DNA from 4 places in the Streptococcus sp. V940 genome. Region 1 is predicted to be linked to each of the others. Evidence: predicted binding sites of a transcription regulator. Region 1 holds the regulator's gene; each other region holds the start of a gene.

Region 1 (6,082 bases):
ATTGAATTAGGCTACCGTATCCATAAAAGGGAAACAGTGGAAATGGAGAGTATTCTTAGCAGTCGAAAACTAGCTAAAAAGATGCAGTCTGAGCTTGGAGATAAAAAACAAGAGCACCTAGTGGCGCTCTATCTGAATACTCAAAATCAAATCATTCACCAGCAGACTATTTTTATCGGGTCTGCCACGAGAAGCATTGCTGAACCGAGAGAAATTCTCCACTACGCTTTGAAGCATATGGCAACATCTGTGATTCTGGTTCATAATCATCCATCAGGAGCAGTAGTTCCTAGCCCCAATGATGACCATGTTACGAAGCTTGTTAAAGAAGCCTGCGAATTAATGGGATTGGTCTTATTAGACCATTTAATTGTCTCTCATTCTGATTATTTTAGTTACCGTGAGAAGACGGACCTGATATAGGATTATTTTTTGAAGTTTAGGGGACCCTGCTCAATCGCTTGTAAAGCATAGGACTCAACTTCGTTCATATCAATTTTAGGAAGAGGATCAATTGTAGGGACTAGCAACTTTTCTTGCACGATAAAGTCAATAATAGCATTGAAGTCCTGAATTTTATAATACTTTTTTGAGTGGATCAAGATATCTCTATAAAAAACAAGCGAAGAACGAAATCCGCCTTTAAATTTTGCATCTGCCTTTTTACAAATAGGTTGAAAAATGGTCAATTTCCTTGCTCTTAACAGATGAGAAAACATTAACATCTAAATTTCTCAAAAGGTCATGAGTAGAAGGTGGGGTAAGTTCATTCATAATTAATTAGCTAATTTATCGAATTTACAATTCATTGACAACATAGTCGAAAAGTGTTTTATCTTTGGGGCGATTTTCAAAGAGAAATTCTGGATGCCATTGAACACCGAGATAAGGGAAACCGTCCGTACTTGTAACAGCTTCGATAATACCATCTTTAGGATCATGTGCTACAACCTGAAGATTAGGAGCTAAATCTTTGATGCTCTGATGGTGGAAAGAGTTGATATGAGAGATTTCTCCATAAATTTCTCGAAGAATAGTATTTGGTTCTGTGACAAGACGCTGAGTGGTGTATTCAGCGGAAGTATCTTGCCAATGATCTTCGATATCTTGATAAAGAGACCCGCCCATGGCTACGTTAAAAAGTTGAGTACCACGACAGACAGAAAAAATTGGTTTATTTTTCTTGATTGCTTCTTTAATGAGGGCTAACTCAAAAATATCACGTTGAAGGTGGTAATCGTCGCTATCAATAGCTTTTGGCTCACCATAGTATTTAGGGTCAACATTTTGTCCACCGGTTAGAATCAGTTTATCAATTAAGCTAATGTAGTAACTGGCCATTTCTTCATCACCAATTGGTAGGATAATGGGGATACCTCCAGCTTCCTTAACTCCTTCAACAAAGCCTTTGGCAGCATAACTCATCATAAGCTCATCGTCTGGATGGGCCTTTTCGTTTCCTGTAATCCCAATAACTGGTTTATTCATAAATATTTACACTTTCTAATCCTCTTTACGCATGAAATAGAGGAGGGTTTGAAGTTCGCTTGTAAGATCGACATACTGAACAACTACGTCTTTAGGAAGATGTAGGTGCACAGGAGAAAAACTAAGAATACCTTTGATACCGGCGTCGACTAATAGTTCTGCAACTTCTTGAGATTTAACACTAGGAACAGTAAGAATGGCAGTTTTAACATCACTATCCTTGATTTTGTCCTTTATTTGTGAGATTCCATAGATTGGAACACCGTCAGGAGTTTTGGTGCCAACCTCAGGATGATCATCTAGGTCAAAAGCCATGATGATTTTCATCTTGTTACGCTCATGAAAGCGGTAGTGGAGGAGGGCATGTCCCATATTTCCAATACCCACAAGCATCACATTGGTAATAGAATTATCATTTAAAAGATCAGCAAAAAAGTTCATGAGCTTTTTGACATCATAGCCAAATCCACGACGTCCAAGTTCCCCAAAGTAAGAGAAGTCACGACGTACAGTGGCAGAATCAATTCCAATTGCTTCTGCAATTTGTTTGGAATTGGCTCTTTCAATTTTTTCAGCATTAAATCTTTTAAAAATACGGTAATAGAGAGAAAGTCTCTTTGCTGTTGCTTTAGGAATAGCAGACTGTTTTTCTTTCACAAAATCACAACCTTTCTATCTACTATTTTATAGAAAGCTTGTGAAAAATGCAACAATAACGAAAAAAAAACTAAGAAAAATCTTAGTTTATCTTAGTTTCGTGGTAAGTCCTTAAAAAGCGGTAGAGATTACCTAGAAGTCCCTGATAAATTTCAACTCCATTATGTGTTAATGAAGTAATAAGAGTAGTATCAGGAAGGGTTACACAGCCTGATAGAGAAAGCATCAGAGCTTCGTAGTCCTCGTATTCTTGAATACGCTCTACTTGATAGGAGTCCTTGTAAGTTAATCGAAACATAATGACCTTCTATCTTTCGCTTTTTGTAAATACACCACGTTCAACAAGACTATCCATCAAGAAGTAGAATTTCTCTTGGTGAATGTGAGTTTCTTCTGATTTGAAGATATCAACCAAACGTAGACCAAATTTATCAGTGATGTTGATTTTGACCCCAGTTAAGTCTTTGTTGATGATAATCTTAAGTTGAAAACCTTCTCCACTGTTTGGAACTTTTTCAAGAAGGCGTGTTAATTCATAGTTCCCAACTTTTGTCTCAAAAAAAGTATTATCTTTAAGCGTAAATTTTTTTACAGTTGGGCTAAGTGTGTAATCATAACGGCAATTTTTTAGTTTAATCGTTTGTTCGAATGCCATTGAGTTATCCTCCGATGATATTTTTAAGAGTTTTAGCAAGAGTAATCATTTCTTGTTCTGTATTTTGAGGTGAAATGCTGACGCGAACTGACTCGTGTAAGCGAGGAGAGTCTTCACCGTAGAAGGCTTGAAGAACATGACTGACCTGAACAACACCAGCTGTACAAGCAGAACCTGTTGAAATAGAAATACCTTCAAGGTCTAAACGAAGTAGTAGTAGATCGTTGCGTTGATCTGGGAATCCGATATTTAGGACATAAGGTAGTTGCTCTTTACTTTGATTGAGATAATAGGTTGCTCCAGCCATTTCAGTTAGAAAAACTTCCTGTAGTTTTTGAACTTTACTAAAGTTAATCTCTAGATGATCGATATCATCCTTAAGAGCTGCAACCATACCTATAATTGCGGGAAGATTTTCTGTTCCTGCTCTTTTTTTCTGTTCTTGATCTCCACCATGTAGGTAAGGATCAAAATCTGTAGATGCAGCGTATAGGAAACCTATCCCCTTTGGACCGTGAAATTTATGAGCAGAAGCACTGAGGAAATCTATTCCTAGTTCTTCAGGAAGAATTTCTAGCTTTCCGACAGCTTGAACAGCATCTACATGATAAGCTGCTGAATGTCCTTTTAAAATCTGACCAATTTCAGCGATTGGCAAGAGAGTACCTGTTTCATTATTGGCATACATGGTTGAAACTAGAATAGAATCTTCACGGAGTGCATTTTTAACTTGCTCTGCTGTGATTTCTTGATTTTCAGGTTCTAGAATTGTCACTTCAAACCCAAATTTTTCAACTAGATATTCAATAGGTTCAAGCACAGCATGATGCTCGATAGCAGTAGTAATAATGTGTTTTCCGCGATTTTGATGACGAAGACAGTAGCCGATAATAGCAGTATTATTACTTTCTGTACCACCAGAAGTGAAGAAAATGTGTTGGGGTTTTGTACCTAGTAAACCTGCTAATTCTTGACGGGCTTCACGTAATAATTTACCTGCCTGACGCCCATGACCGTGAATACTAGAAGGATTGCCATAAGTCTCCTGCATGACCAGAGTCATTGCTGAGATAGCTGCAGATGACATAGGTGTCGTAGCAGCATTATCTAAATAAATCAAAAACTCACCTAATTTCTATTTAAATTTAAATAGTGGACTAACTGGTTTTCTTTCATGAATACGAACCATGGCATCACCAATTAGTTCGCTTGCGGTAATATATTGTACATTTTTAGGTTTTTTACTTTCTGTCAATACAGAATCTGTCACCAAGACTTCCTTGATATCAGTTGCATCTAACAACTCCGCAGCACCGTTAACGAACAATCCATGGCTGGATACCACGTAAATTTCAGTAGCACCATCGCGTTCCAAAATTTTAGCAGCTTCAGAGAAAGTACGGCCTGTATTAAGAATGTCATCGATTAAGATTGCTTTCTTACCTTCAACCTCTCCAATAATGTAACCTTGGCTACGTTCAGAATCATCTTGAGCATAGTCAATGATAGCAATCGGAGCATCAAGGTATTCAGCAAGGCTACGAGCACGCTTTACACCTGAGTTTTTAGGGCTGACAACAACCACATCTGGACCAGTTAAACCTTTATCAATGTAGTGTTTTGCAAATAGCGGAATAGTATAAAGGTTATCTACAGGAATATCAAAGAAACCTTGTACCTGAACAGCATGAAGGTCCAGTGTCAATACACGACTAACCCCAGCTTTTACCAACATATTTGCAACAAGTTTAGCTGTAAGAGGTTCGCGAGAAGAAGCAATACGGTCTTGACGAGCATAACCAAAGTATGGAAGAACAACGTTAATGGTATTTGCGCTAGCACGAACACAGGCATCAACCATGATTAATAGTTCCATCAAGTGGTTATTTACAGGGTAGCTGGTTGATTGGATGATATAAACATCATATCCACGAACACTTTCTTCGATATTAACTTGGATTTCACCATCTGAGAATTGACGTGATGATAACTTTCCAAGTGGAACACCTGCAGCATCTGCAATTTTTTGAGCTATTTCATGATTAGATGAAAGTGAAAAAAGCTTCATATTTTTTGTATCTGACATCGATAAACCGTCCTCTATAAACTAAGTAAATCAGTGAAAAAAACAATTCTGAAGGAAAGTGTTTTCTTTCACAGATTCTATTATTTTTTATCCCTTCTATTTTATCAAAAAAAGAAGATAATTTCAGTATTTTTTCATATTTTCTATAAATCTCACTAATTTTGAAGGAGCTTTCTTATATTGGATTTCATTCGCACATAAAAACTCTTGAAAATCAAGGTTACCTTGGTCGCTGTTTTCTACTTCCAGTTCAAGTTCATAATCAACAATATCGAAGTAATGGTTTTGATCAAGGGCCATGAGTCCAATAGCTGTTTCTTTTTCGTAGCGAACAGTCGTTAAACAACCCAAAACAGCCCAACCATTTGGTGAGAGTCCTCGACTTTTTAGTTCTTCCATAATCATCCCCTGAGGGAGTTTACATTCTTCAAGGCAATATTTAGCTTCCTCAAGAGTAAGCGCTTGGTTGTATTCCATATTTCCAACTGCTTGAGGAATTTTTATGGTCAACTCAGCGCTTGTATCAAAAGTACGAATGCGCATAGCAATTTTGTGTTGACGAAGGTGAAAATCAGGCGTGTCTAGGTAGTAATTTTTTTGTGTAACTGGTGTGACTTCTAAAAATTGAGTTTGCAATCGGTCATATTCTTCTTTGCTAAGAAGTGTCTTCATTTCAATTTCTAAATGTTTCATTTTAACAACCTTTTCTTTATATTTGAAAGCGATTTATGGTATAATAATCATTGTATTTATTGTATATGATTTTTCATAGAAAATCAAAAACTAGATAAATTAAACTGTTTAAAGAATTGGATGCAATAGTTATATGATTACAGAATGGGAAGAATTTTTAGATCCTTACATTCAGGCTGTCGGAGAGCTAAAAATAAAACTCCGAGGAATACGAAAACAATATAGAAAACAAAACCGACATTCTCCGATTGAGTTTGTCACTGGTCGGGTGAAACCGATTGAAAGTATCAAAGAAAAAATGGCACGTCGTGGAATTGGCTACGACACACTTGAACAAGATTTGCAAGATATTGCAGGTTTACGTGTCATGGTTCAATTTGTAGACGATGTGAATGAAGTTGTTTCTATCCTTCGTAAAAGACAGGATATGAGAGTTGTTCAAGAACGTGATTATATCAATCATCGTAAGGCGTCAGGTTATCGTTCTTACCATGTGATTATAG
Region 2 (6,082 bases), on a different contig from region 1:
GAAAGTAAGGAGAAGTCCCATCAATCCTGGAATCAATGAGTTCAACTGACCTTGAAGCGTTTGTGGTTGAACGCTATCCAAGCTCATACCACTAAGTGCTTGACCAAGAATACCCTTCAATTCTCCACCTGTAACAGCACCTTCTGGGAAGTTGATGTAGGCACCTTCTGACAATTGTTTACCTGGAAGGTTGATAGTGAAGTTGATGGATACCCAACGTTGTACAAGAACGGCAAGGATGAACATACCAAGGATAGAAGCTCCTTTAGTGATGTCTTTCAAGATACCACCTGACATGTCTTTAGTGATTTCAGATCCAGCCTTGTAACCAAACTCTTGTGTGTACCATAGGAAAGACATACGAATTGCATTCCATCCAAAGAAGAAGAGGAGTGGTCCAACAATGTTACCAGTTGCAGCAAGTGAAGCACCAAGGGCACCAAGGATCGGACGAACTGTAAACCAGAAGACTGGGTCACCGATACCAGCAAGAGGTCCCATCATACCGATCTTAACACCTTGGATAGCAGCGTCATCGATTTCAGTACCGTTAGCACGTTCTTCTTCAAGTGCAAGAGTAACCCCCATGATTGGAGCGGCTACGTATGGGTGAGTGTTGAAGAATTCAAGGTGACGCTCAAGAGCAGCTGCTTGGTCTTCTTTTTTAGTGTAAAGTTTCTTGATAGCTGGGATCAAAGAGTAAGCCCAACCCAAGTTTTGCATACGTTCGTAGTTCCAAGAACCTTGAAGGAATTGTGAACGCCACCAAACTTTTTGGCGATCTGATTTTGATAATTGAATTTTTTCAGCCATGATTGTTCCCCTTTCTAGTAGTCTTCTAGGATATCACCGATTGGATCGTTAGAAGTTGCAGCTCCTCCGCCACCGTTTCCACCTTGTTTAGAAAGGTTGAGGTAGATGAAGGCAAGGGCAACACCGATGACACCAAGGGCAATCAAAGTCAATTGAGAAATCGCTGCAAGAGCAAAACCGATAGCGAAGAATGGCCATACTTCACGAGTAGCCATCATGTTGATAACCAAAGCGTAACCAACGGCAACGACCATGGCACCACCGACAGCCATACCACCGTTCAACCAGTCTGGCATTAAACCAAGAGCGTCTTGAACAGCAGAAGCTGGGATAGCGATAAGGAAGGCTGCAGGAATAGCGATACGAAGACCTTGAAGAATAAGGGCAAAGTAGTGAGCACGCTCAACAGCTGCGATGTTACCTTCTTTAGCAGCAGCATCTGCAGTATGAACCAAACCAACTGAGATTGTACGAACAATCATAGTCAAGAAAAGTCCAGCTACGGCAAGCGGGATAGCAGTTGCAGTTGCGACTGCGATACCTTCAGTAGTAAAGTTACCACCTTTAATCATGATGATTGCAGCGGCAACAGAGGCAAGGGCAGCGTCAGGAGCAACGGCAGCACCGATGTTTGCCCAACCAAGGGCGATCATTTGAAGAGATCCACCAAGCATAACCCCAGCTTCGAGGTTACCAGTTACAAGCCCGATAAGGGTACATGCTACGATTGGTTGATGGAATTGGAATTGGTCGAGGATACCTTCAAGACCTGCAAAGAAGGCAACAACTACAACCAAGATAGCAGAAATGATTGAAATATCTGACATGGTTTTATTCCTTTTCTATTTAATGTTAATTATTGAACGTTAGCTTTGCTAATCAAGTCAAACAAATCTTTTTTAGTGTCGTTTGGTACTTTACGTACGTCAAATTCAACACCAAGGTCACGCATTTTTTCAAATGTAGCAACGTCGTCTTTGTCCATTGACAATACATTGTTGATCATTGTTTTACCAGTTGAGTGAGCCATTGAACCAACGTTAAGAGTCTTGATTGGGACACCGCCTTCGATAGCACGGAGGGCATCTTGTGGTGTTTCAAACAAGATAAGGGCGTGTGTGTTACCAAAACGAGGGTCTTTTGCAACCTCAATCAATTTTTGGATTGGAACAACGTTAGCCTTCACTCCGTTTGGAGCTGCTTGTTTGATCAATTCTTTACGAAGGTCATCTTTAGCAACGTTATCTGAAGCAACGATGATACGATCCGCTTTTGAATCTGGTGTCCAAGCAGTTGCGACTTGTCCGTGAAGGAGACGTGTGTCAAGACGTGCAAGGTTGATTTTCAATTTACCGTCTCCAATTACAGTTCCTTCTGGAATAGCAGCTTGAGCTACAGGAGCAGTTGCAGCAGTTGCAACTTCCTCAGCTGGGTTTAGCTCTTCTGGAAGAGCCTTGATGCCATCTTTGGCTTCTTTAATGATGTTCGCAGCAACTTTAGCCACTCCGGCATTAGCGTCCATCAGGCGTTCGGTGTAGGCTTGGATTAACATCGGCAAGTTAAGTCCTGTGATGATGGCAAATTTACGCTCAGGATTTTCTCCCATTACGCGGCTAGCTTGGTTAAATGGAGAACCACTCCAAAGGTCAGCCAAGACTAGAACCTCATCTTCTGCGTCAAATGCAGCCACAGCATTGTTGAATTTTGCGTATAAATCATCTGGACCTTCGTTTGGCATAAAGGTTACAACTTGAACCTTTTCTTGTTCACCAAAGATCATAGATCCTGACTGATGAATACCCGCGGCAAATTCACCGTGACTCGCAATAATGATTCCGATACTCATTATTGTCATTCCTCCTTATAAAATGTTTGACTTGTAGTTTAAGAAAACTTTAAGACTAACTAAGTATAAACCGTTTTCATAAAAAAATCAACAAATTAAATTAAATTATACAAAAATTATAGGAGTAATGATTTTTGAAGATATTGATATATCAATATTTTTAGGAATTGCCTAGAGAATGGTAAAAAAATTTAATATAAAAAAGCGGTAGTGCAGAAGTCGACCAACCAAATCTCGGTAACTTACTTCCAGCCCCTTATACTTCACTCAACCACTGGATGCTGACAGAATGCGGATAGAAAAATGGTGTTTTCTTTAATGGTGTTATTGAGCGTTTAAAAAAAGAACTTTAAGTTCAATTAGTTGCTATGCCAAAATTTTATTGCTAAAAAACGAGGTGGGTCTTCTGTCCCTACCTCGTTTTGGTATTTATTATTTATCTTAATGAGTAAAGTCTAGAACCATGCGACCTTGGATGGTACCAGCAGCCATTTCATCAAAGACAGCAATGGCATCTTCGACAGGACGTTTTTGAACGACTGGAACAACGAGACCTTCAGCACCAAATTGGAAAGCTTCTTCCAAATCTTTACGTGTTCCAACAAGGGAACCGATGACCTGAATACCGTCAAGAACTGTTTTGACGATGCTAAGGTCCATCATTTCAGATGGGAGACCGACAGCTACTACACGACCGCCTGCACGAACAGAGTCCACTGCTTGGTTGAAGGCAACTTTTGATACAGCTGTTACGACAGCTGAGTGAGCGCCACCGTTTGTTTTTTCCTTGATAAGGCCTGGAACATCTTCGACTTCAAGACCATTAATCACGATATCAGCACCAACTTCTTTAGCTAGAGCAAGTTTATCGTTGTTAATATCTACTGCGATAACGTGAGCGTTGAATACTTTTTTAGCGTATTGAACAGCTAAGTTACCAAGTCCTCCAGCACCATAGAGTACAACCCATTGGCCTGGCTCAACTTTTGCTTCTTTAATAGCCTTGTAGGTGGTAACACCGGCACAAGTGATTGAAGAAGCTTGGGCTGGATCGAGACCTTCTGGAACTTTAACAGCATAATCTGCAGTTACGATACATTGTTCAGCCATACTACCATCAACTGAGTAGCCAGCATTTTTTACTGTACGGCAAAGGGTTTCGCGTCCGGTTGTACAATATTCACACATGCCACAGCCTTCAAAGAACCAAGCTACGCTGACACGGTCGCCAACTTTTAGGCTCTTAACATCAGGAGCGATTTCTTTTACGATACCAATCCCTTCGTGACCGAGAACACGTCCTGGCACTTTTCCAAAGTCACCATGGGCAACGTGGAGGTCTGTATGGCAAACACCACAATACTCAACTTCAACAAGTGCTTCGCCAGTTTCGAGCGGACGGAGCACTTTTTCTTCAATAGCAACACCAGTGCTTTCTGGATTTACAACAACAGCTTTCATAGCTATCCTCCTTGGTTAGTAGTTGAGGTGCAGAGGAAAAGGGGCTTACCTTAAATCGTGATTCAAGTGAAGTCAAATTTGAACTGCCCTCTTTTTTTGTTTATATGTGAATTATATCACTATATTTAATATAATACAAGGAGATTTATGCAAAAATATATGAAATCGCTTAACTAATTGATAAGTATGTGAAATTTGAACAATAATATCTGGTGTTTTTATATAAAATTTAATATAAAGAGGAACTTGTTTGGTCTCAAATATAGGGAGCGAGGTTGCAAACAGATTTTCTAAGATCCATCTCTAGGAGTTTTTGGTATAATAGAAAGTAATTTATTTTCTAGTATGAGAAGTTAGAGTGAGAGGTATGTATGTCCCCTTCAATTCAGTTATTAAAAGACCGCTATTTAAAAAATATCAAAGAAAATCCAGATCTCTACATCGGTATTGAGTTGGAGTTTCCTATTGTTCATACGAAAGGTCAGCCTACAGATATTGAGGTCAGCAAGGATTTGATGCGTTTTTTGGTTGATACTCTCAGTCTGGAAGTTGAAAAGGTAGACCAGGAGGGCAATCCGATTCAACTTGTAGAGCCGAAGAGTCAAGATCGGATTCTGTTTGAGGTTTCCTACACGACCTTGGAATTTGCCTTTGGTAGGGCTCAGAATATCCAAGAGGTTGAAGGACGTTTTCAGGCCTATATGAAGGTAATCCAGAAAAAGCTAGGCGAAAAGAATCATGCTATTCAAGGTTGGGGGATTCACCCGAACTGGGATAGCAATGATAATCGACCCGTGGCCTATCCACGCTACCAGATGCTGATGGATTATCTGAGTATGGGGAGTCACCAAGAAAGTGCGCATTTACATGACTTTCCGCAATACGGAGCCTTCATCTGCGGGAGTCAAGTCCAGTTGGATGTTTCGACCGATAACTACCTACGTGTCATCAATGCTTTCACACAGATAGAGGCAGCCAAAGCTTACCTGTTTGCCAATTCTGAGTTTTCTGGAGCGGACTGGGACACCCAGATTTCACGAGATATTTTTTGGGAAGACTCCATGCATGGGATTTATCCAGAGAATGTTGGTGTCAATACCAGACTCTTTAAAGATGAGGATGATTTCTTTGATTATTTAGACCATTCTGCGATTTTTACAGCAGAACGAGATGGAGAAACCTACTATTTTTCTCCGATTCGAGCTAGAGATTACCTAGCTACTGACGAGATTCCTGCCTATACTCTAAATGGGAAAGAAACACTTCTTGTCCCTCAAGAGAAGGATTTCCAAACGCACCGTAGCTACCAATTCCAAGATTTAACAACTCGAGGAACGGTCGAATTTCGGAGTGTTTGTACCCAGCCACTAGACCGCACTTTTGCTTCAGCAGCCTTTCATCTAGGTTTGTTGGTGAATCTAGATAAGCTTGAAACTTATCTAGAAACTGCACCTTTCTTTGAGAGATTTGGTCGTGACTACAAGTCTTTGAGAAGACAGTTTTCTAAGAAGCAACTCACAGATGAAGAAACAGTTGGGATAGTCCAGTTCTCCAAAGACTTGCTAGCGATAGCAGAGAAAGGACTTGAGATGAGAGGGCAGAGTGAAACGACTTATTTAGAACCTTTGAAAGAAGAAATGGACGTATAAATTTCTTATAACGGAAGAATTTTCTGAAAAATCATGTTATAATGAATGAGACTATAGATAAAGGATAGAGATTTATGACATTAGTTTATCAATCAACGCGTGATGCGAACAATACAGTAACAGCCAGCCAAGCGATTTTGCAAGGCTTGGCAACAGATGGAGGCTTATTTACTCCAGTTAGTTATCCAAAGGTGGACTTGGATTTTGACACATTGAAAGACGCTTCTTACCAAGAAGTAGCTAAGCTTGTCTTGTCAGCCTTTTTGGATGACTTTACAGCAGAAGAGTTGGACTACTGTATCACCAACGCCTA
Region 3 (6,082 bases), on a different contig from region 1:
TAATATCTTGGCGGATATCCTCATTCATCTGACAGAGGATGCTTATCGTTTGGTTAAGGACGAAGGCTACCTCATCATGAGTGGGATTATCAAGGACAAGTGGGACATGGTGCGCGAGTCGGCTGAGTCAGCTGGATTTTTCCTTGAAACCCATATGATCCAAGGGGAGTGGAATGCCTGTGTCTTCAAGAAGACCAAGGATATTTCTGGTGTGATTGGAGGTTAGAATGCAACAGTATTTTGTCAAAGGCAGTGCTAGCTCACCAGTCACTATCGAGGACAAGGAAACCAGCAAGCACATGTTTCAGGTTATGCGCTTAAGAGAAGATGACCAGGTGACTCTAGTCTTTGAGGATAGCATCAAGCGCTTGGCACGCGTGATAAATGTAGAGGATCGTCAGTTTGAGTTGATTGAAGAACTAGCTGACAATGTAGAACTACCAGTCCAAGTGACCATCGCATCAGGCTTTCCTAAGGGGGACAAGCTGGAGTTTATCACTCAAAAGGTGACGGAACTGGGTGCAAGTCAAATCTGGGCCTTTCCTGCTGACTGGTCAGTTGCAAAATGGGACGGCAAGAAATTGGACAAAAAGGTCGAGAAATTAGAAAAAATCGCCCTTGGAGCAGCCGAGCAAAGCAAGCGGAATCATGTCCCGAGCATTACACTTTTTGAAAAAAAAGCAGACTTTCTAGCTCAGTTCGACCAGTTTGACCGCATCGTGGTAGCTTACGAAGAGTCAGCTAAAGAAGGAGAATCAGCAGCCCTCATCCAAACTGTCGCTGGTCTTGAAAAAGGAGCTAAACTGCTTTTTATCTTTGGTCCAGAAGGAGGTCTCTCACCTGCTGAAATTGAATCTTTTGAAGCTAAAGGAGCAGTTCTAGCAGGACTTGGGCCTCGCATCCTACGAGCCGAAACAGCACCACTTTATGCCTTATCTGCCATAAGTGTTTTGCTAGAATTAGAGAGAAAATGAATTCTGAATAATTTTTCTATTCTGACACAGTTGATCAGACTCTTGCCTATAGTGCCCAGTTGGGAGAGTAAAAAATTAGTATGAAACCTCTCTTTGTATAATGATGAAAATATAGAATACACTTCATTTTATATGCTTCAAAAATTAAATTCTAGAATAAAGAGGATTCCAATATAGAATCGCAGATATTAAATGAGGTTGGATTTAATCCAACCTCATTTTTTTAATTTTAATGGAATTGCATACCACCATCAACGATAATGGTTTGACCTGTAATGTAGTTTGAATCTGGTCCAGCAAGGAAGCTAACCGCTGCAGCGACATCTTCTGGTTCAGATAGACGTTTCAATGTAATATCTTTTGCGAATGTTTGCATACCCCACTCGTCATCTTTTCCTGCATTTTTTCCAACTTCATGAGCGATATCATACATCATTGGTGTTTTAACGATACCTGGAGCATAGGCGTTAACAGTGATGCCTGAATCTGCTAAATCACGCGCCAATGTTTGAGTGATTCCACGAACGGCGAATTTTGTACCGCCGTAAACAGTCAAGTTTGGATTTCCGACAACACCTGCTTGAGAAGTAGCATTGATGATTTTACCACCGTGACCAAGTGCTTTAAATTGAGCCTGAGCAGCTTGTGCTCCCCAAATCACACCACCGACGTTAATAGCAAATGTGCGAGCGAATTGTTCCTCTGTAATTGTATCCAGAGGTGTAGTAGGAGCGACACCAGCGTTGTTTACAACAACGTTCAAGTCTCCGAAATGATCTACAACTTTTTGAAAAGCTGCAGCAACTTCCGCTTGTTTAGAAACATCAGCTACAACAGCAAAAGCTTTATCTGCTGACAATTCAGCAACTGCTTTTTCAGCTGTTTCAGCATTGTAGTCTAATACTCCAACCTTAAAACCATCTTGGACCAAGCGTTTTGCGATTGCAAAACCGATTCCTTGACCTGCACCTGTAACAATAGCTACTTTAGACATATGATTCCTCCTTTGGTATCCGTGATACCATTCAAACGTTCATAAAAGAACAGCAAAGGGTTATAAGTGAGTTGTGATAGACTCTAAAAGAAGTCCTATCACTTTTTAGTATATACCTTTGTGAAATTAGTGTCAAATAAAGACTGGTTTTTTAGAAAAATGAATATTTTCAAAACCAAAATGATTGATAACTTTCCTTTGTGAGATTTAGAGTCAGAGAAATAAAACTATCGTGTAAAGGGGAAAAGCGCACAATATTTTCCAAGCACTTTTCTTGAAACCCTTTCCTCCTTCTGATAGACTAATACATAGTTTGAAAAAAGGAGACTTAATATGAAAAAATTTGTTGCTGAATTGATCGGTACTTTTATGCTTGTGTTCATCGGAACAGGAGCTGTTGTTTTTGGAAATGGTATTGAAGGACTTGGACACCTTGGAATTGCTCTTGCCTTTGGTTTGGCAATCGTAGTTGCAGCTTTCTCAATCGGAACTGTTTCAGGTGCTCACTTGAACCCAGCTGTTTCTATTGCCATGTTTGTTAACAAACGTTTGTCATCTTCAGAACTTGTAAACTACATCCTTGGTCAAGTAGTTGGTGCTTTCCTTGCATCAGGATCTGTGTTCTTCCTCTTGGCAAATTCAGGAATGTCAACTGCAAGTCTTGGTGAAAATGCCTTGGCAAACGGTGTAACTGTCTTTGGTGGTTTCTTGTTTGAAACAATCGCAACTTTCTTGTTTGTTTTGGTGATCATGACTGTAACTTCAGCAAGCAAAGGAAATGGCGCAATCGCTGGTTTGGTGATCGGTTTGTCATTGACAGCTTTGATTCTAGCTGGCTTGAACATCACTGGACTTTCAGTAAACCCAGCTCGTAGCTTGGCTCCTGCTGTATTGGTAGGTGGCGCAGCACTTCAACAAGTTTGGATTTTCATCCTTGCACCAATCGTTGGTGGAGTTCTTGCAGCCCTTGTTGCTAAAAACTTCCTTGGAACTGAAGAATAATTGAAACTTAAAAAGCCTTGCTTCTCATCTTGAGGAACAGGGCTTTTTCGTATGATACTCTTCGAAAATCTCTTCAAACCACGTCAGCTCTATCTGCAACATCAAAACAGTGTTTTGAGCTGACTTCGTCAGTCTTATCTACAACCTCAAAGCAGTGTTTTGAGCAACCTGCGGCTAGCTTCCTAGTATGCTCTTTGATGTTCATTGAGTATGAGTTTAACGGTTGTCAATTTTCTCTGGATAGAGGTCATGTTGGAAGAGGCGTTGTTCTGCCAATCCTTCATACTTGGTTCCAGGTCTACCGTAGTTGTAGTAGGGGTCGATTGAAATGCCACCGCGAGGTGTAAATTTTCCCCAGACTTCTAAATAGCGAGGGTCTAGCAAGTTGACCAAGTCTTTCCCAATAGTGTTGATACAGTTTTCATGAAAATCTCCATGGTTTCGGTAGCTAAAGAGGTAGAGTTTGAGGGATTTTGACTCGACACAGAGCTTGTCAGGAATGTAGGAAATATAAATGGTTGCGAAGTCTGGTTGAGCGGTAATAGGGCAAAGTGAGGTAAATTCAGGGCAGTTAAATTTGATGAAATAGTCATTTTCTACATGACGATTGTCAAAGGATTCCAGGACTTCTGGTTGATACTCGAAAATGTAGTTGGTTTCTTTGTTGCCTAGTAGGCTGAGGTTTTTCATTTCTTCTTGTTGTGACATGATTTTTTCTTTCTATTCTTAAACACCACGTTGGTTATCGTAGAGGAGGGTATGGAGTTGAGGAAGGACGCGGACATTGCCCCAGCTATCATCAGTAGCGACACGTTCCCAGAGTTCTTTGAGGCGGTCCAGTTGATCTTGGACAATATTGCCTGTAGCCTTGGGCTCAGGATTTCCCGCCGATAAGAAGAGGACATCTGGTTGGTAGCGTTCTTGAATACCTTTGGCGAAGGCTAGATCTGCATCATCAAAGACAGGGATTTTAAAGGTTACTTTGTCTGGATCTAGTTGGGAAACGATAAAGTCCAAGGTCTCAAAGTTGACTTCCATCTTGGATGAGGGTGGCTTGGGACTCAGAGTGACCTGGTCGATGTCTTTTAACCAATTTTGCCAGCGGGAGCCTTGGGTCTCAACGGCAAGAGTGATACCACGTTCCTTGAGCTTGGTTACTAGCTCAGCCATGTTGGCTGCTAGGATAGCAGGATTCCCCCCAGATAGGGTGACATAGTCGTAGCTTCCTAGTTTGTCTAACTCAGCGATTACTTCATCAGCTGTCATACGAGTTGGTTTTTCAGAACCGTCCCAAGTAAAGGCGGAATCGCACCAGTCGCAGTGGTAGTCGCAACCAGCAGTGCGGACAAACATGGTTTTCTGGCCAATAGCACGACCTTCACCTTGAAAGGTAGGCCCAAAAATTTCTAGAACTGGTAGTTTGAGGACACGTTCCTTAGTCATCTAACCACTCCCGTCTAAACTCTGCAAAGGCAGTCGGAGTTTCATAGAGGCGAACATATTCCAAACGGAGACCGCGCTCGTCTGGCAACTCTTGACTCATGGTTTGGAAAATCCAGTAGACCATATTTTCAGCAGTCGTATTCATGTAGGGCAGGGTTTCATTGAGATAGCGATGATCCAAGTGGGGCTCTAAGTAGTCCTTGTAGATAGCTTTGATGTCTCCGAAATCGTAGGTCATACCTCTATCATCTAAAAATCCACTGACAGCGATTTGCAGATGATAAGTGTGACCGTGTAGGGATTTGCATTTTCCTTCATAGTGAAAGAGGTGGTGGGCAGCATCGAAGGTAAATTCTTTTGAGACTAAGGTTCTGTGAGGATTGTAGACAAGAGATTCCCCAGTTTCTTGTTTGATTTCTTTGGGGGCAAAAAACATCAGGCCTCTCCTTTCTGAGAGAGATAAACCTCTAAACCATGTTGGCGTAGATGGCAGGCAGGACAATCTCCACAACCAGTACCGATAATCCCATTGTAGCAGGTCAAGGTCTTCTCACGAACGTAGTCAAAGGCACCAAGTTGGTCAGCTAATTCCCAAGTTTCAGCCTTGTCTAGCCACATGAGAGGCGTTTGGATCACAAAGTCGTAATCCATAGCGAGGTTGAGCGTGACATTGAGTGATTTGACAAAGACATCCCGACAGTCAGGATAACCTGAGAAGTCTGTTTCGCACACTCCTGTCACGATATCCGTAATTCCACGCTGCTTGGCAAGGACTGCCGCAAAGGACAGAAAGAGATGATTGCGACCGTCAACGAAGGTATTAGGAACCTCTCCTTCTTTTTGCTCAATTTCTAAATCTGAAGTCAAAGCATTTTCAGTAATTTGTCCTAGCAGAGACATATCTAGGATATGATGACGAATTCCTTGTTCCTCAGCGATTTCTTTGGCCACTTGAATTTCTAAATGGTGGCGTTGACCGTAGGCAAAGGTAACGGCTTCGACCCTTTCATAGTGTTGCTTGGCCCAGAAAAGGCAGGTTGTTGAATCTTGACCGCCACTAAAGACGACCAAGGCTGATTGACGTTTCATAGTACTCCTTCCAAAATGGGAAATGTTCAGAGCACGCAAAAAGCCCCCTAGAGGGAGCTAAAAAATACCAAGTAGAGGTTTTTTTTAGCGATGGCATGTCCCAAACATCGTAATATTCTAGTTACAGTCTAGCATATTTTTTGAAAAATGGCAAAGGGCAAGAAAAAAGAGACCAAATGAATGCATTTGGTCTCTCCTTTGATTAGCTTAATTCAGCAACGATGGCTTTGATTTGTTCAGCTGTGTGGACACCTGCCACTTGTTTAACCACTTGTCCATCTTTCTTGAAGAGAAGAGTAGGGATAGACATGATACCAAATGCACGAGCTGTGTTTGGATTTTCATCAACGTCCATTTTAACGATCTTCAAGACATCTTCTGAAAGTTCTTCAGACAATTTGTCCAAGATTGGACCTTGCATACGACATGGACCACACCAAGTTGCCCAGAAGTCTACCAAGACCAATCCGTCTTTAGTTTCTTGTTCGAATGTTGCATCTGTAATTGCTTTTGCCATAGTATTTCTCCTTTTTAATTATATTGGCTTAAATCTTGTTTCATGAGATAGAAGAAGACATCT
Region 4 (6,082 bases), 690 kb from region 1:
CAGTACTGACGGAGTTTAAACCGTCAACCATAGAAACGAGTTTATTTATATCCATATTCCCCCGTTCTAACAGAAAGTGTGGTATAATGATATTAATAAAATGTTTTTTTAGTCTTTGATTTTGTCGTGATTATCAAAGACTTTTTAATACAATCATAGGCGGTTTCCTCCAGAACATTATTAACTCAATATCCAAAATCCATTTTGGATTATTATCATTATAATCCATTTTGGATTTTGTGTCAACAAAAAAATACAATTTGGATTTTTTATTATAGAAAGATTAAAAATGGTAAACATAAACGAAGTATTTTCTAAGCGATTAAAAGAAGAGAGAATAAAAAATGGGTTTACTCAGGCAGAAATTGCCCAAAAATTAGAAACTAGTCAAGGGGCTTATCAAAAATGGGAAAGTGGTGCTAGGGAACCTAACTTTCAAACTCTCTTAAAAATAGCCTCCATACTTAATACAACTACTAGTTATTTGTTAGGTGAAAGTAATGTTAGTGCCGGGCGTGGAACAGAGGAGTTTGATAAGTTAGCGTATGTACCGAATTTCCATTTCTCTGAAATGGCTATAAATCAATTGAAAGATTTAGTAAGAGCAATACCTTATATTGCAAAACAAAAGGGGATAAAAAATGATGAATACTTTAATGAACTCACTCAAGATTTATCTCAGGAAGCTAAGTCGTACTTGCAAGCAGTCTACTATCTAGAAATCTTGCAACAAAGTCCCCCGTTTGATAACAAATCAGAAACCCCTGAATAAAATTGTGTTTAAGTTATATATTTCATCTCAATTTAAAATGAAAAGTGATTGATTTATTAACGAGACAATTACTTGAAATAGTATAGAAATTAGGTTATAATCAGTAAGATAATTGTAAATAATGAGGAGGTGAATTTATGTATTCCAGTAACATTGTATTATCTTTTGATTGTCGGGATAATGAAGTTAGTGAATTAATCTCTGATTACAAAAAAAATATGGGCAATTTTTGTCATACTATTGAAAAATATATTCAAAACGACAATAGTCTTAAACAGTATTTTACAAATGTTATTTCAAATCGTTCTAGAGTTACAAGTATAGATAAAATTAAAGCTGATAAAACTATACAAAAAAATTATTCAGGTGAACTTAAAAAATATATTCAGTTTTATAATAAAGTCATTTGTGAAGAAAATGAATTCTTATATGATGATACTGATGTAGAAACTTCAATCAATATTTTGTACTCTACAGATGAAAAATTAAATAATAAATTGCAAGAGATTTATAACAAGTATGAATTAGGGTTTAAGCAAAAATTAGAACCAAAGTTAGAACAAAAATTTGAAATAAATAATTATACCATATCTTTCCCAAAGGAGAAATCAAATGAGGAAAATAGAATCAATTTCAGCAATTTATCCCTCAGAGATTAATTTTAATATTAATACATTTGAAGAAAAGCTTATACCAAACTCAAATTTAGATATTCAGCTTGGCATGATTGTCGAGGAATTAAAAGGTGATGATAAAAATAATTTTAGAGCTACAGTTAGCTTTTTAATGGGACTTGCAGAGGAAGATGATAAAACTATCCTAGTTAAGATATCCCATATCATTGAGTTTACAAGCGATGTTGAGGATTTTAATCTCGAAGAAAAAGCTGATAACTTTATTTTATTTGAAATTGTTGAACCATATGTTCGATATAGATTCCATGAATTACTCAACGAAACAAAATTTAGTACTCTTAACATACCATATAAATTTTGGGAGTTGATTGGCGATGACTCAGAAATATAAAATAAAACATATTCGCTTTAGAGTTTTTACAAATAATTCCCCAATTAAAAATAATATAATTGCTCAGTTATATAGCTGTGTCTCCTCAGATTATTCTTGTTATAGGATTGTTAATGAATTCTTTTTTACTCAGAGAAGTAATAATCGGGATAAAGATATTATCACAAGAAGATTAAATCGCTTAAAAGCGGAGGAAGAGTTAAATGGTTTTCGTGTTAATTCAGATATTTTTGACGAGGTGAAAAAGGTAATTCTAAATTTATTTGAGAATCCTAATGTAACTCATCATTATTATCAAAATATTTTTACTGGATATTTTGAATATATTGTAATGAAATGGAAAAAAATACCTGGTAGAGATGGAAAAGTATTTTTTGAACCATTAATTAAATACAAACGTAAAGAACTATTTCGTGGAGAACCTTTTGCTAATACAAAGTGTGATGTAGTTTTTAAAAATTCTAAAACTAAAACATTATCATTCTATGAATGTAAATTCGGGATACGTACTTTTTTATTAGACCTTCAAACAGATTTGAATTCGGGAAGTGTGATAAATAGAGTTAAAAGAGCGCACAGAAAAATCGACTACTTGAATCAATGTAAAAATTTATTCTCAAACAGTCCGTTTAGCGATGTGAAAGATAATGAAACTTTGATAATGACTCTTGCTCGTAGGAGCACAGTTGAGAACTATCTAGAATATTTTCGAGGAATAACAATAATGTCTAGAGAAGAAATTGAAAGTGAAAGTTTTTATGACCAACTATCATAGATGATATTTAATTTCAATGTATTACATATCTTCATTTATAACTAACTTTTATTTACATAAAAATAATGAATACTTCAATGAACTCACTCAAGATTTACCTGAAGAAGCTAAGGCATACTTGCAAGCAGTCTACTATCTAGGAATCATACAACAAGTCCACCGTTTGATAACCAATCGCCTTTAATAATATAAACACTTAATGTTGTTATGCAGTTAAATCAACTATTTATACGAAACTTTTAGTGTTATCAACATCAAATTGAAATTTGTCTTCAGTTACCTAAAAGTTACTGAAATTTGAAAAAAAGAGTCCATTTTATAAAATTTAAAAGCCTTAAAACATTATTAAATCAAAGTTTTAAGTTTCAAAAAATACAGGAATTGAACTCAAAATCCAGTGTCCGCAAGGACGTGCCGGTTCGACCCCGGCCGCCGGTATAGTAATAAAGACAAGGTTTTCGGACCTTGTCTTTTTATTTTTTCTTCCATTTTTTCTCTCGCAGTTACTTAAAATTACTTATATTTTTCTAAATTTTATTGTAAACCTCAATGTTCAATATTACTTTACTATATATTTACTAAATATTAATTTATTTCATTATAAATTTAACTATAATAGGTCTATACCATTTACAAATTACACAGAAAGGTTTATAATGTAATTGACATAATAAATATTAGAAAAAATGAATTACGGAGGTTATCATTATGCCTAAATATATTAAAGCGGATCAATTTTTCTATCCTCATGGTGTGCGCCGTGGTGGTTTTCTTGAACTAGTTGATGGAAAATTTGGTAAGCATGTGGATCAAGTATCTGAGGACGCAGAAATTATTGACTATACTGGTTATAGTATTGCTCCTGGTCTTGTTGATACACATATTCACGGATTTGGTGGGGTTGATGTTATGGATAATAACATCGAAGGTACTCTTCATACAATGAGTGAAGGTCTTCTTAGCACAGGTGTTACTAGTTTCCTACCAACTACTCTAACATCATCATACGAACAATTATTAGCTGTTACTGAAAATATTGGTGCTCGTTATCAAGAGGCTTCTGGTGCTAAAATTCGTGGAATTTACTTTGAAGGTCCATACTTTACTGAGGAATTTAAAGGAGCTCAAAATCCTGCTTACATGAAAGATCCTCGCATGGATGAATTTCGTGCTTGGCAGAAGGCTGCTAATGGTCTTCTAAATAAAATTGCCCTTGCACCTGAACGTGAAGGTGTTGAGGACTTTGTACGTACGGTTACTGGTGAGGGTGTTACTGTTGCTTTAGGTCACTCAAATGCAACTTTTGATCAGGCTAAGAAGGCTGTTGACGCTGGTGCAAGTGTTTGGGTTCATGCTTATAATGGTATGCGTGGCTTAACTCACCGTGAGCTTGGTATGGTTGGTGCTATGTATGAATTGCCACATACTTATGCTGAATTGATATGCGATGGGCATCACGTTGATCCTAAGGCCTGTGACATTCTACTTAAACAAAAAGGTACTGAAAATATTGCTCTTATCACTGACTGTATGACAGCGGGTGGTTTGCAAGATGGTGACTACATGCTAGGAGAATTCCCAGTTGTGGTTGCAAATGGTACTGCACGTCTCAAATCTACTGGGAACTTGGCAGGTTCTATTCTCAAACTTAAAGACGGTTTGAAAAATGTTGTTGAATGGGGTATTGCAAATCCACATGAAGCAGTTATGATGGCCAGTCTCAACCCAGCAAAATCAGTTCATATTGATGACGTTTGTGGACAAATCCGTGAAGGCTACGATGCTGACTTTATCGTTCTTGATAAGGATTTGGAATTGGTAGCAACTTACCTTGATGGTGAAAAACGTTATCAAGCATAATCTCTAAAGTAGAAACTAGTTTAGTTTCTACTTTTTTTAACTTAGTTTGTTATTTTCTTCACATATTACTTGATTTTATTTATGAAAAGGCTTACAATTATGATATAAACAATACAAATAAAAAAACGGAGGTAAGCTTTATGAAAGCCTATACTTATGTTAAACCAGGACTTGCTTCATTTGTTGATGTTGACAAACCAGTTATTCGCAAGCCAACTGACGCTATTGTGCGTATTGTAAAAACTACTATTTGTGGAACAGATCTTCATATTATCAAAGGAGATGTCCCTGCATGTAAGAGTGGAACTATCCTTGGCCATGAAGGAATCGGGATTGTAGAGGAAGTTGGATCAGGAGTATCAAATTTCAAAAAAGGCGATAAGGTTTTGATTTCTTGTGTTTGTGCCTGTGGTAAATGCTACTACTGTAAGAAAGGAATCTATGCCCACTGTGAAGACGAAGGCGGTTGGATTTTTGGACATTTGATCGACGGTATGCAAGCAGAATATCTTCGTGTTCCTCATGCTGATAATACACTTTATCACACTCCAGCTGATTTGTCTGACGAAGCCTTGGTTATGTTATCTGATATCCTACCAACTGGTTATGAAATTGGTGTCTTAAAAGGAAAAGTAGAGCCTGGTTGTAGTGTGGCTATCGTTGGTTCAGGTCCAGTTGGCTTAGCAGCTCTATTGACTGCTCAATTCTATTCACCTGCTAAATTGATCATGGTAGACCTAGACGATAACCGTTTGGATACTGCAGTTTCTTTCGGTGCTACTCATAAGATTAATTCTTCAGACCCTGAAAAGGCAATTCAAGAAATTTATGATTTAACAGATGGTAGAGGTGTGGATGTTGCTATAGAAGCTGTTGGTATTCCTGAAACGTTTGATCTCTGCCAAAAGATTATCGGTGTAGATGGAACAGTTGCCAACTGTGGTGTGCATGGTAAGCCAGTTCAGTTTGATTTGGATACTCTATGGATTCGTAACATTAATGTTACTACTGGATTGGTTTCTACCAATACAACTCCTCAGCTTTTGAAAGCTTTAGAAAGCCATAAAATTGAACCAGAAAAATTGGTAACTCATTACTTCAAACTAAGTGAAATTGAAAAGGCCTATGAAGTATTTGGTAAGGCTGCAGATCATCATGCGATTAAGGTTATCATTGAAAACGATATTTCAGAAGGTTAATCGAATTTTGAATCCAGTTATTCTTTTTAGAATAGCTGGATTTTTTGAAAATATTAGATAATTCGTGAAAGCAAGCAAATTTCTTTCATTGTTCTTAAAATTTCGCTATAATATACGATACAAAGGAAATGAAACTATGTATCGAGTTATAGAAATGTACGGGGATTTTGAACCTTGGTGGTTCATAGAAGGATGGGAAGAAGACGTCATTAGTAGTAAGAAATTTGAAAATTACTATGATGCCTTGAAGTATTATAAATCTTGCTGGTTTGAACTGGAAAAGAAAATTCCACTATATAAAAGTCGAGGAGACTTAATGACCATATTTTGGAATCCGGAGGATAAGCGTTGGTGTGAGGAATGTGATGAATTTCTGCAGCAATATCATTCCTTGGCTTTACTGGAAGATGGTCAAGTTATACCAGATGAAAAATTCAGACCGGGTTATGA

What was found. Region 1 encodes Rex, which represses fermentation and respiration genes when NADH is low (regulators of the CRP and FNR family bind a similar motif). Its sites were predicted from a motif close to TTGTGAANTANTTCACAA; they were not measured.
Region 2: a site for Rex is predicted at 4,225-4,242, ahead of adhP (alcohol dehydrogenase AdhP). Genes of this name have one in related genera too.
Region 3: a site for Rex is predicted at 2,087-2,104, ahead of ACXYSM_RS07105 ((S)-acetoin forming diacetyl reductase). Genes of this name have one in related genera too.
Region 4: a site for Rex is predicted at 4,480-4,497, ahead of ACXYSM_RS00145 (zinc-dependent alcohol dehydrogenase family protein). Genes of this name have one in related genera too.

Annotation. Positions count from the first base shown of each region.
Region 1 covers NZ_JBTHHZ010000001.1:695,224-701,305, forward strand. The annotation lists gene radC (RadC family protein) at 1-423, shown strand, start outside; gene ACXYSM_RS03545 (hypothetical protein) at 426-725, opposite strand; gene ACXYSM_RS03550 (gamma-glutamyl-gamma-aminobutyrate hydrolase family protein) at 799-1,488, opposite strand; gene ACXYSM_RS03555 (redox-sensing transcriptional repressor Rex) at 1,504-2,145, opposite strand; gene ACXYSM_RS03560 (DUF4649 family protein) at 2,228-2,443, opposite strand; gene ACXYSM_RS03565 (DUF1831 domain-containing protein) at 2,453-2,800, opposite strand; gene ACXYSM_RS03570 (cysteine desulfurase family protein) at 2,805-3,920, opposite strand; gene ACXYSM_RS03575 (ribose-phosphate diphosphokinase) at 3,936-4,886, opposite strand; gene ACXYSM_RS03580 (CYTH domain-containing protein) at 5,010-5,579, opposite strand; gene ACXYSM_RS03585 (GTP pyrophosphokinase) at 5,713-6,082, shown strand, end outside.
Region 2 covers NZ_JBTHHZ010000002.1:165,024-171,105, forward strand. The annotation lists gene ACXYSM_RS06705 (PTS system mannose/fructose/sorbose family transporter subunit IID) at 1-813, opposite strand, end outside; gene ACXYSM_RS06710 (PTS mannose/fructose/sorbose transporter subunit IIC) at 828-1,640, opposite strand; gene ACXYSM_RS06715 (PTS sugar transporter subunit IIB) at 1,670-2,659, opposite strand; gene adhP (alcohol dehydrogenase AdhP) at 3,101-4,120, opposite strand; gene ACXYSM_RS06725 (gamma-glutamylcysteine synthetase) at 4,492-5,769, shown strand; gene thrC (threonine synthase) at 5,844-6,082, shown strand, end outside.
Region 3 covers NZ_JBTHHZ010000002.1:248,208-254,289, forward strand. The annotation lists gene prmA (50S ribosomal protein L11 methyltransferase) at 1-226, shown strand, start outside; gene ACXYSM_RS07100 (16S rRNA (uracil(1498)-N(3))-methyltransferase) at 228-974, shown strand; gene ACXYSM_RS07105 ((S)-acetoin forming diacetyl reductase) at 1,204-1,968, opposite strand; gene ACXYSM_RS07110 (MIP/aquaporin family protein) at 2,302-2,970, shown strand; gene queF (preQ(1) synthase) at 3,187-3,678, opposite strand; gene queE (7-carboxy-7-deazaguanine synthase QueE) at 3,697-4,413, opposite strand; gene queD (6-carboxytetrahydropterin synthase QueD) at 4,406-4,849, opposite strand; gene queC (7-cyano-7-deazaguanine synthase QueC) at 4,849-5,502, opposite strand; gene trxA (thioredoxin) at 5,705-6,019, opposite strand; gene ACXYSM_RS07140 (DUF4649 family protein) at 6,034-6,082, opposite strand, start outside.
Region 4 covers NZ_JBTHHZ010000001.1:6,656-12,737, forward strand. The annotation lists gene ACXYSM_RS00110 (hypothetical protein) at 1-55, opposite strand, end outside; gene ACXYSM_RS00115 (helix-turn-helix domain-containing protein) at 290-772, shown strand; gene ACXYSM_RS00120 (hypothetical protein) at 910-1,431, shown strand; gene ACXYSM_RS00125 (hypothetical protein) at 1,385-1,798, shown strand; gene ACXYSM_RS00130 (hypothetical protein) at 1,782-2,573, shown strand; gene ACXYSM_RS00135 (hypothetical protein) at 2,590-2,757, shown strand; gene nagA (N-acetylglucosamine-6-phosphate deacetylase) at 3,282-4,433, shown strand; gene ACXYSM_RS00145 (zinc-dependent alcohol dehydrogenase family protein) at 4,574-5,632, shown strand; gene ACXYSM_RS00150 (DUF1033 family protein) at 5,769-6,082, shown strand, end outside.